One region of the Bacillus infantis NRRL B-14911 genome, then DNA from elsewhere that is predicted to be linked to it. Evidence: riboswitches for the same ligand, from Rfam matches in the RefSeq annotation. Region 1 holds a riboswitch; the other holds the start of a gene.
The links. A riboswitch is a leader RNA that binds a small molecule or an ion and turns the genes downstream of it on or off. The one in region 1 is predicted to bind S-adenosylmethionine.
Positions count from the first base shown of each region.

Region 2: it holds a riboswitch for S-adenosylmethionine, as region 1 does, so the genes downstream of both, N288_RS10265 (LLM class flavin-dependent oxidoreductase) here and mtnK (S-methyl-5-thioribose kinase) in region 1, are expected to answer to the same signal.

Region 1 is NC_022524.1:1,529,354-1,534,180, reverse strand. It holds gene N288_RS07810 (pyridoxal phosphate-dependent aminotransferase) at 1-808, opposite strand, end outside; gene N288_RS07805 (carbon-nitrogen family hydrolase) at 946-1,722, shown strand; SAM riboswitch class I at 1,813-1,969, shown strand; gene mtnK (S-methyl-5-thioribose kinase) at 2,066-3,256, shown strand; gene N288_RS07795 (GNAT family N-acetyltransferase) at 3,234-3,980, opposite strand; gene N288_RS07790 (DUF2087 domain-containing protein) at 3,987-4,571, opposite strand; gene N288_RS07785 (PAS domain-containing sensor histidine kinase) at 4,707-4,827, opposite strand, start outside.
Region 2 is NC_022524.1:2,041,694-2,046,520, reverse strand. It holds gene N288_RS10270 (ATP-grasp domain-containing protein) at 1-827, opposite strand, end outside; gene N288_RS10265 (LLM class flavin-dependent oxidoreductase) at 842-1,888, opposite strand; SAM riboswitch class I at 1,970-2,076, opposite strand; gene N288_RS10260 (helicase C-terminal domain-containing protein) at 2,179-4,470, opposite strand; gene N288_RS10255 (C40 family peptidase) at 4,574-4,827, opposite strand, start outside.

The DNA.
Region 1 (4,827 bases):
GATGATCCTGCATAAGATTGATGGCTTCAATCACACTTTCATTCCCAGCCGCAAACCCCACTCTCCAGCCTGCCATATTGTAAGTTTTAGAGAGTGTATAAATTTCAATGCCTGTTTCCTTTGCCCCTTCCGTCTGCAGGAAGCTGACTGGCTTTTTGCCGTCAAAGCCAATTGCACCGTAGGCGAAATCATGAACAACGCAAATTTCATTTTCCGCTGCAAAGCGGACCGTTTCTTCGAAAAATTCCTTCGTAGCCGTGGCTCCGGTCGGATTATTCGGATAATTGAGGAACATCATCCTGGCTGATTCGATGTCCTGCTCAGAAAGCTCACCATAATCCGGCAGAAAATGATTCTCTTCTTTCAGGGGCATGACAGCCATAGAAGCTTTCGCAAGGGCCACTCCTGACCAATAATCAGGATACCCCGGGTCAGGAACAAGGATCGTTTCCCCTGGATTGAGAAGACATTGAGGAATTTCAACCAGGCCAGCCTTCCCGCCGAATAAAATAGCTATTTCCTTTTCCGGATCAAGGTCCACACCATATTCCCTTTTGTAAAATTCAGCTGCTGCAGCTTTCAGGCTGTGCTGACCGCGAAAAGGGGAATATTTATGATTAAGGGGATTTTCGGCTGCTTCCTGAAGTTTCCTGACGATATGCGGCGGTGTGGGCCTGTCAGGGTTTCCCTGGCCAAGATTGATGACATCATGCCCCTGCCCGGCATACCTGGCTGCTTTTTGCACCAATGTTGCAAAGAACTGCTTTGGCAGACTTTGCAACAGTTCAGATTGAGGAAATATTTTCATCACATAGTCACCTGCTTTACATGTGGATTAAATTTTTATTTGAAAAACCAATGACAAAGATATAACGTAAAAGGCAGGAAGTAAAGAAATATTCTGCAATTTTATCATTTTATCCTTTGCATACGGAGGTTTACCCTATGAAAATATCCTGCATCCAAATGGACATCTCCTTTGGCAGCCCTGAGAAAAATTACGAAAAAGCTGAAACGCTGATCGAGCGCGCAAGCAAAGACAATCCCGATATCATCGTGCTGCCTGAGCTGTGGACAACGGGCTATGATTTAACCCGACTGGAAGAAATCGGGGACAGGCACGCAGAATCAAGCATCCGGTTTTTGCAGACTATGGCCCATAAGCATCATGCTGCCTTCATTGGAGGAAGCGTCGCAAATAAAACAGAGGATGGTGTTTTCAACACCCTGCTTGCAGTCAGCAGCACAGGTGAACTCCTGCACCAATACAGCAAGCTGCACCTTTTTCAACTGATGGATGAACATCTCCACCTGTCACCCGGGAGCGGGGATGCTTCTTTCAATCTGAATGGCCATCCCATGGCCGGCTTTATCTGCTACGATATCCGTTTTCCTGAATGGATCCGCAAGCATGCACTTGAAGGAGCAGAAGCCATTTTCGTCGTGGCTGAATGGCCCCTGCCCCGCCTCGCCCATTGGCGCGCGCTGCTGATTGCAAGAGCCATTGAAAATCAATGCTATGTGGTTGCCTGCAACAGGGCCGGATCTGATCCGGCCAATCAATTTGCCGGCCACTCCATCATCATCAATCCATGGGGCGAAGTCGTTGCAGAGGCTTCAGAGCACGAAGAAATCCTTTCAGCAGATCTCGACCTCAGGCTTGTAGAGGAAGTGAGGGCACGCATCCCAGTTTTTACGGACCGCAAACCTGAATTCTATTAGAATTTTTTAAATTTTTATTGACAGAAAACATATGCCGCTGTTACTATTTTTTCAAATGGCTGGCGGCAGCCGTTTATACAAACTTATATTCTCTTATCAAGAGCAGGCAGAGGGACTTGGCCCGATGATGCCCAGCAACCGACCGTAATTCCATCGTGAGATGGGGCGCAATCCTTGCGCCGGAGAATTCCTCCATAAGGCACGGTGCTAATTCCAGCAGAAAGCTTGGCTTTCTGGCAGATAAGAGGTGCGAAGCTCAATACTTCAAGCCTCTTTCAGCATGAGAAAGAGGCTTTTTTATGTCCTGATGGATAAATAAAGCCTCCAAATTCAGGAGGGAAAAATGATGACACTCGTAAAAAATAAATATGCTCCGCTGACAGAAAAAACAGCCGCGGAACTCGCTGTAAGCCTTGGCCAGTTTCCCGGAAATGCATCTTTAGCCACGGAAGAAATAGGCGACGGAAATCTTAACCTTGTCTTTAGGATCAAGGAAAACGGGACAGGAAAAAGCCTGATTATCAAGCAGGCTCTCCCTTTTGCCAAGGTAGTAGGCGAAAGCTGGCCGCTGACCTTGAAAAGGGCTGCTATTGAAGCAGAAGCGCTTAAACTTTTTAAAAAGCTTGCTCCGGATTTTGTGCCGGAAGTTTTCTACAATGATGAAGAGCTCGCGGTGACTGTGATGGAAGATCTTTCACACCTGGAGATCAGCCGTACAGGGCTGATCTCTGGAAAAGAATATCCGCTGCTTTCCGGCCATCTTGGAAACTACCTGGCAAGAACTTTGTTCTATACCTCGGACTACGGCCTTCTTCAGGCTGATAAGAAAAAGCTTGCCAAAGATTTTTACAACCCGGAGCTGTGCAAAATTACGGAAGACCTGATATTTGCAGATCCTTATTTCAATAGCCCGACCAATGATTTTGAAGAAGAGCTGAAAGGCGATGCAGAAGCCTTATGGGCTGATTCAGTATTGAAACTCGAGGCAGCGCGCCTCAGGAAAATTTTCTTAAATGAAGCGGAGGCGCTGCTTCACGGTGATTTGCATACAGGAAGCATCTTTGCTTCCGATGCGGAGACAAAAGTCATCGACCCGGAATTTGCTTTCTACGGCCCTGCAGGTTTTGATATCGGACAGGTGATTGCCAATCTGTTATTCCAGTCTATCGCCAATCCTGAGAAAACGAGACTTATAGATCATCATATTGAAACATTCTGGGGAACTTTCTCAGATGATTTCTCTCTTTTATGGCAGAAGGATAATAAAGATCCTTTTGCTGGAACAGAAGGTTTTCTATCCGCTGTGCTTCAGAAATATTGGGAAGATGCGGTTGGTTTTGCAGGCTGTGAGCTGATAAGAAGGACAATCGGACTGGCCCATGTTGCTGACCTTGACGGGATAGAAGACAAAAAGGCGCGCCTGGCTGCCAAGAGAGCTGCACTGGCTGCAGGGAGAAACCTGATCCTTCAGCGCAGGGAAATCGCAGATGCAAAGGATTTATGCAGGATTGTCAGCCTTGTTTCGGCAGGGTGAAAACAAGGTATTCCGCAGGTTCAGAAAAACCCAGTTTTTCTGCAAGCTTCTTACTTGCCAGATTGGCCGCGCTGCAATCCCAGCGCGGCTGCAGATTTTTTCCCAGGGCAGTTTTAATGAATCTCGCAGCAAGCATGGCTCCCAGCCCCTTTCCCCTGGCACTTTCTGCTATATGGATATCCATTTCGGCAAATTCATTGCTCCTGAATATAGAAACACATTCACCGGCTGCCTGCTCTCCCATCAGCACCCTGATGCCGAATCCGGATCTCAGAAAATGCTCAATGGATCCCCAGTATGTGCTGAAATAATCCATTCGGAACTCAGGATATTCACCTGCTGACTCCCTATCCAGCGGAAAAAAGGAGACTTCGCTGCTTTTGGTAGACAGTTTAGGAACCGGCGAAAAATTTTGAAAGGAATGGCGGTGATGCTTATTGAGCCTCTCTCCAAACTGGCCGGATATGAATTGATCCAGTTCGGCAGAGCCGGAAAAAAGTGTGAACCGCCTCCCATTTTTCTCTGCTTCATCCAATTTTCCTGCCAGCAGGTCAAATGACCCTTCTCCCGCTCGTCCCGCGGCATAGTGGATGCCGCTGGTGAGGGATATCAGCAGACTTCCTTGCCTCTCCTGTACCTCACCTGGTATAAGGCCATCAAGAACAGCCGAAGCAAAGACTGGGACAAAATCAGTTCCAGGTATATGCTCATACATATAGGCCATATCAAGCTACTCCGGCTTAGCCCACATTTCACGGGGGTTCAACTCATAAACGCTGTTTTCCCTGTACATGAAATGATTGACGATAAATTCTCTCCTGATCGTCGCATAGTCTTCATGGAATTTCTTTATATACTCATTAAGCTCTTTTTCAGGATATTTCTTTCCCATTTTCAGACCTGAAGCAATATGCTCAAAGATAAACAGCTTTTTCTTGCGCTGTGCCGGTATATTCTTGAGCTTCCCTTCTTTTGTGATGAAATTTTCGATAACCTTTTGTTTCTCATTATGCATTTCCAGCATTTCTTCCATCTCTCCTTCCTTTTTATCAAACAGGTTAATGAGAACCTCTGCCTGCTGTTTGATAACCGATTCATTCAAGTAATAATAGATGGTGTTTTTATCACGGCGCTGATAGATGCTATTAATAGCTTTTAGCTTGTTTAAATGATGGGTGATCGTCGGGGGAGTAAGGCCCAATTTGCCTGCAATTGCCTGGCCATGCAGAGGCCCATTCGATAATAGTGCTATAATCCGTATTCTGGCAGGGTCGCCCATCGTTTTATGAAATGCCACCAGTCTGTCTAACTGCATGAGATCAGCCTCCAAATTTGATGTATGTCTAATTAGATTTATATCAAATTAGAATACAGCAGTCAATTCTTTTGCAAAAAAAATGCATCATTCTGCTGAATGATACAAATTTGAACAATCGGTATTTCTTTTTTGCTATAAAGTAAAAATGCCGCCTGGATCCTGGTACCCGCCCCGCTTTATGGGGAGATCGATATGAAAAACGGTTCCTTCCCCCATTTTGCTTTCCACTTCAATATTACCTTCATGCTCTTCA
Region 2 (4,827 bases), 510 kb from region 1:
TACGTATAAATATCCCCATTGGCATTTTTAATGAATTCAATGCCAGCGATTTGGATGCCGTTTTCCTTGAGGAAGCGTTCATATTTTTCAATGATCGGGTCGTTGAAGCCTTCAATGATCTTAAACTTTGGCTTTTCTTCCACCTCTTCGCCAACAGGACAGAACAGATCCCCGATTTGGCAGGCATCGGCCGGGCAAAGCTCAAAGCCTTCTGATGTATCCACCTGGACGGCATAGACGAATTTTCCGCCCACGAATTCGCATCTGGTAATATATGATTCTGGCGACTCAATATATTCCTGGATCAGAGTGATGCCATCGACAGGCTCTTCAAAATTCGGCCCTTCGACATATTCCCTCAATGCGTCCAGAGAATGGAACAGCTGGACGCCGAGCCCTTTGCCTGCGCGGTTATGCTTCGTGATGAACGGAGCGCTGTCGAGCTTTACAGCTGCTTCAAGAATTTGATTTTTTCCGACAGCTGCTATTGTTTTCGGAGTGGCGATTCCTGCAGCATTCAGCGCTGTATATTGATTGACTTTGCTGACCTCCAGCCTTAAAGCGCGGCTTCCGTTGAAAACGGTGCGGCCATGCTGCTCAAGCCATGACAGGACAGATTCCGTCAGCTCCGGTGCAAAGCGGTTCCCCCTTGTGTGGGAAGATGCGCTCATCCTGCTGTAGAAAATCCCCTCCGGAGGTGCACTGGTCAGGTCAACAATCCCTTCATTCAAAAACCATTCCTCATAAGGAAGACCCAGCTCTTCCAGCCTTTTTGTCAAATGGGCAGTCCATTCGCTGTTTTCGTGTATGATGTGTATTTTGCTCATATGTTCTCCCTCTTTTACTTTAAGATTTTCCTTTTGGCTTCAACCAGCGGCATGACTTTTTCCGAAAATCTCTGCATTTCCTCCAGCTGTGGAGAGAACTGAAGCAGAAGCAGATCGACGCCGGCTTCTTCATAAGCAATAATCTGTTCAGCAATCTGTTCAGGGGTTCCGATCAGATTTGGCCTGAGGCCCCGGTTGGAAACGGAATAATCGTACAGCTTTACCTGCTGCTCAAGCTGCGATTTGCCTACAAAATCTTTGTAGCCTGCATAGCCGCTTGATTCTTTTACATTGGTGATGCGGGCAAGCTCTTCCTGCGCCTCTTCTTCTGTGTCGCGGCAGACAATGTAGGCTGCCATGCCAAAAGACTTAAATGGCTCATTCCCGCTTTCCTGCCTGCGTGCTCTCATGTCATCAATTTTAGTTTTTACTTCTTCAACTGTCCCCCCGTGCATCACATAGGCATCGCAGTGATTAACAATTGCTTCCTTGCCGCGGGGGCTTTCTCCGCCTGCATAAAGGATCGGATTCGGCCTTTGCACCGGCTTAGGGGACAAATGGGCGTTTTTAATAGAATAATAGCTGCCGTCAAAATTAAAGGTTTCTTCTTCCCATAAACCCTTCATGACCTTGACGAATTCTTCTGTCCGGTCATAGCGCTCATCATGTTCAGTAAAGATGCCGGCATACTGGCGCGCCTCTTCCTCCCACCATGCGGATACAACATTCAGGGTAAAACGGCCATTGCTGATATGGTCGATATTGCTTGCCATTTTTGCCGTCACCGCAGGATTATGGAAGCCTGGGCGGACAGCCGTCATAATTTCTATTTTCTCAGTCACCGCAGCAAGAGCGGCCGCAGTTGACCATGCTTCAAGTGAATCCTGCTCCGGGCCTTTTATATCATTCAAGTAAAGTTCTGCTATTAATGTGGTATCATATCCCCACTTCTCTGCTGCCTGGATGACTTCTTTCGCATAGCTGAAGGTCGGGGGCATCTTCTCGTCTTCTACATTGCGCAGCCAGCCGCCAAAGATCGGCAGCCAAAATCCGTATTTCATCTGTCTCTTCTCCTCTCACTTGCACCTTGTTGTCAGCAATAAAAAAAACTTCCCCGATAAGAAGAAGTTTGATATGCCTCTATCTTATCTGCCAAAGCATTGCGCTTTGCTGGATTTAGCACCATTCTGACTAAGTCAGCGGCTGCCGGGTATCACAGGGCCAGTCCCTCCACCACTCTCGATAAGAAATATTCAATTGATTTCATAGTAATCCTACAACAAAGGTCGGCTTTCTGTCAACTGACTAGTCTAACTATTTTTAAAAATGTTTTTTTTCCTGCAAGCCTTTTTTATCGTGTGAGCCTTTTTAGCGGAAACCATTCTGCAGGGAGCAGTTGTTCATATCTTTTTTGAAGGAAGCGGTCATCAATCAGCAGGATGGTTCCTGTGTCTTCCTCTGAACGGATGAGGCGCCCGCCAGCCTGGGCTGCTTTATTGGCTCCCGGAAAAGTATACGCATAATCATAGCCGTTTTTTCCTTCAGCCTGAAAATAATCTTTAATCAGATTACGCTCAAGACTCAGCTGTGGAAGCCCCACACCAACAATAATGACACCGCAGAGCCGGGTTCCCTTCAAGTTGATCCCTTCTGAAAAAATTCCGCCCAGCACAGCGAACCCAAGAAGGCTTTCTTCAGGTTCCTCCTTAAAGGAAGACAAAAATTCTTCTTTTTCTCCCTCTGCCATCCCCTGTTCCTGTACCATCATCCTGATAGTGCTGGATTCTTTCATTTGTTCATGGATTTCCCTCATATATTGGTAAGACGGAAAAAAGATTAAGTAATTCCCGGGCCGTTCAGCTGCCAGCTTTTCTACCGATCGGATCAAAGCTTCACCTGTCGCGCTTCTGTCCTTATATCTAGTTGAAAGCGGCAAAGCAAGAACTTCTGCATTTTCTTTCGGGAACGGGGAAGGCAATGACAGGGAATAATGATCCTCATTCCAGCCCAGCATGTTCTTGAAATAATCGAATGGCTGGAAGGTAGCCGAAAAAAAGAGTTTGCTGCGGAAGCCCTTGCCCATTTTCTGGACAAGATAGGATGGATCTAAACAAAACAGCTTGAGTACTACATCCTTTCCGGACTTTTCTGTATAAATGACAAATCGCTCATCTGCCAGCCTTGATATCCTCAGGAAAGCCTGTACAGAAAAATAAGTATCAAGCAGCAGTTCCTGGCCCTCATCTCCCCTGCCGCTGATCAGCTCCTTTTCTGAGCAATGAGCAAAGTCCTCAAGATGCTCCAGCAGATTTTCCGGCAGCTCTTCGTGAATGCGATAGCTTTCCTCCTTTAATTCTCTATTGAAAGAGATAAAAACATCATTCATCTTTTTAGCTGCTGCAGAAAGCTGCGGGGCCGTGTTTTTATAAGCCCTTTTCAGCTGAAGGAAATTCTGCTTCCCCAGATCCGCCGAAAACATATCCCTCGCCCGGTCCACCAGATTATGCGCCTCATCGATCAGAAGAGCTGTCTTTTTCTTGCCTTCTGTATGAAGCCTTTTCAGGGACACCCGGGGATCAAAGATATAATTGTAATCGCATATGACTGCGTCTGCGGCATATGCAAGTTCCAGGGAAAATTCAAACGGGCAGACTGTGTGCTTCATGGCATATTTTTCAATAACACTCCGGTCAATGATGGATTCATGAGAGAGGATATCAAGGACTGCTTCATTGAGGCGGTCATAAAACCCGTCAGCGAACGGACAATGCTCTTTCTGGCAGACCGTCTGCTCCTGAAAGCATATTTTGTCCTTGGCCGTTATTGTTACCGTGTGCATATGGAGGCCTTTTTGCTGCATCAATGAAAAAGCTTCTTCGGCTGCCTGCCTTGTGATAGTTTTGGCTGTAAGATAGACCATCCTTGACAGCAGCCCCTCTCCCATCGCCTTGATGGCGGGAAAAGCAGTTGAAATGGTCTTTCCTGTCCCGGTCGGCGCCTGGGCAAACAAGTCCTTTTCATCCAGAATTGATTTGTACACTGCTTTTGCAAGCCTTCGCTGTCCCTTCCTGTATTCCGGAAAGGGAAAAGGCAGGGCTTTAATGCTGGTATCCCTTTTTTCCCTATGATGGAGCATGAGCCGTGCGTAAGGATAAAAGTCAGCAATCAGCCCCTTCACATAACCTTCGAGGAAGGATAAAGTCTCCACCTTCCTGAAGCGCTTTTCTTCTTCAGTGTGGATCTGCAAGTAGGTAAGCTGAACGGTGATTCTCTCAAGCCCGCGCTCTTTTGCAAGCATAAAAGCATAGCATCTTGCCTGAGCCCAATGCACAGGATGGGTATCTTCATCGAAAGCTGACAAATCCTTTGCCGTCGACTTGATTTCATCTACAACCAGTTCCCCATCCTCCTGAATAATCCCGTCACATCGCCCCTCAAGAAGGAACTCAATCTCCTCATGCTGAAGTGCTTCCTTCAAGAAAACCTCATATTCATCTTCTTCCTTATAAGTACTCTGAATTTTCTTGTGCGCTTTCGTTCCTTCAGCCATCGAGGAAGCTGCTGCAAACCCGGACTCAATGCTTCCGGAACGATAGACATATTCCGCCAGGCTTCTGGCAGAAATTCTCCAGCTTTTAGTCATCACAAGGTCTCCTTGCCATCTATGATAGTACCATTATAGCACATATGTTCCCGGATTCAGGCAAACAAAAAGGGCGGGATTGCCCCGCCCTTGGTTATCATAATTAAATTCGTTTAGCTCCATAATAGGCTTTGCTCCAATAAGGATTGGACATAGAATCAATCTTAACGCCCTTAGAGCTTGACGCATGGATGAATTTGTTGCCTCCAAGGTAAAGGCCGACATGTGATGGACCTTTTTTATAGGTGCTGAAAAAAACGACGTCCCCTTTTTTCAGGCTTTTCTTTTGTACGGCTTGTCCCGTTTTATAAAGCTGCCCGGTAGTTCTGGGAATCTTTTTTCCGGCTTTGCTGTAGG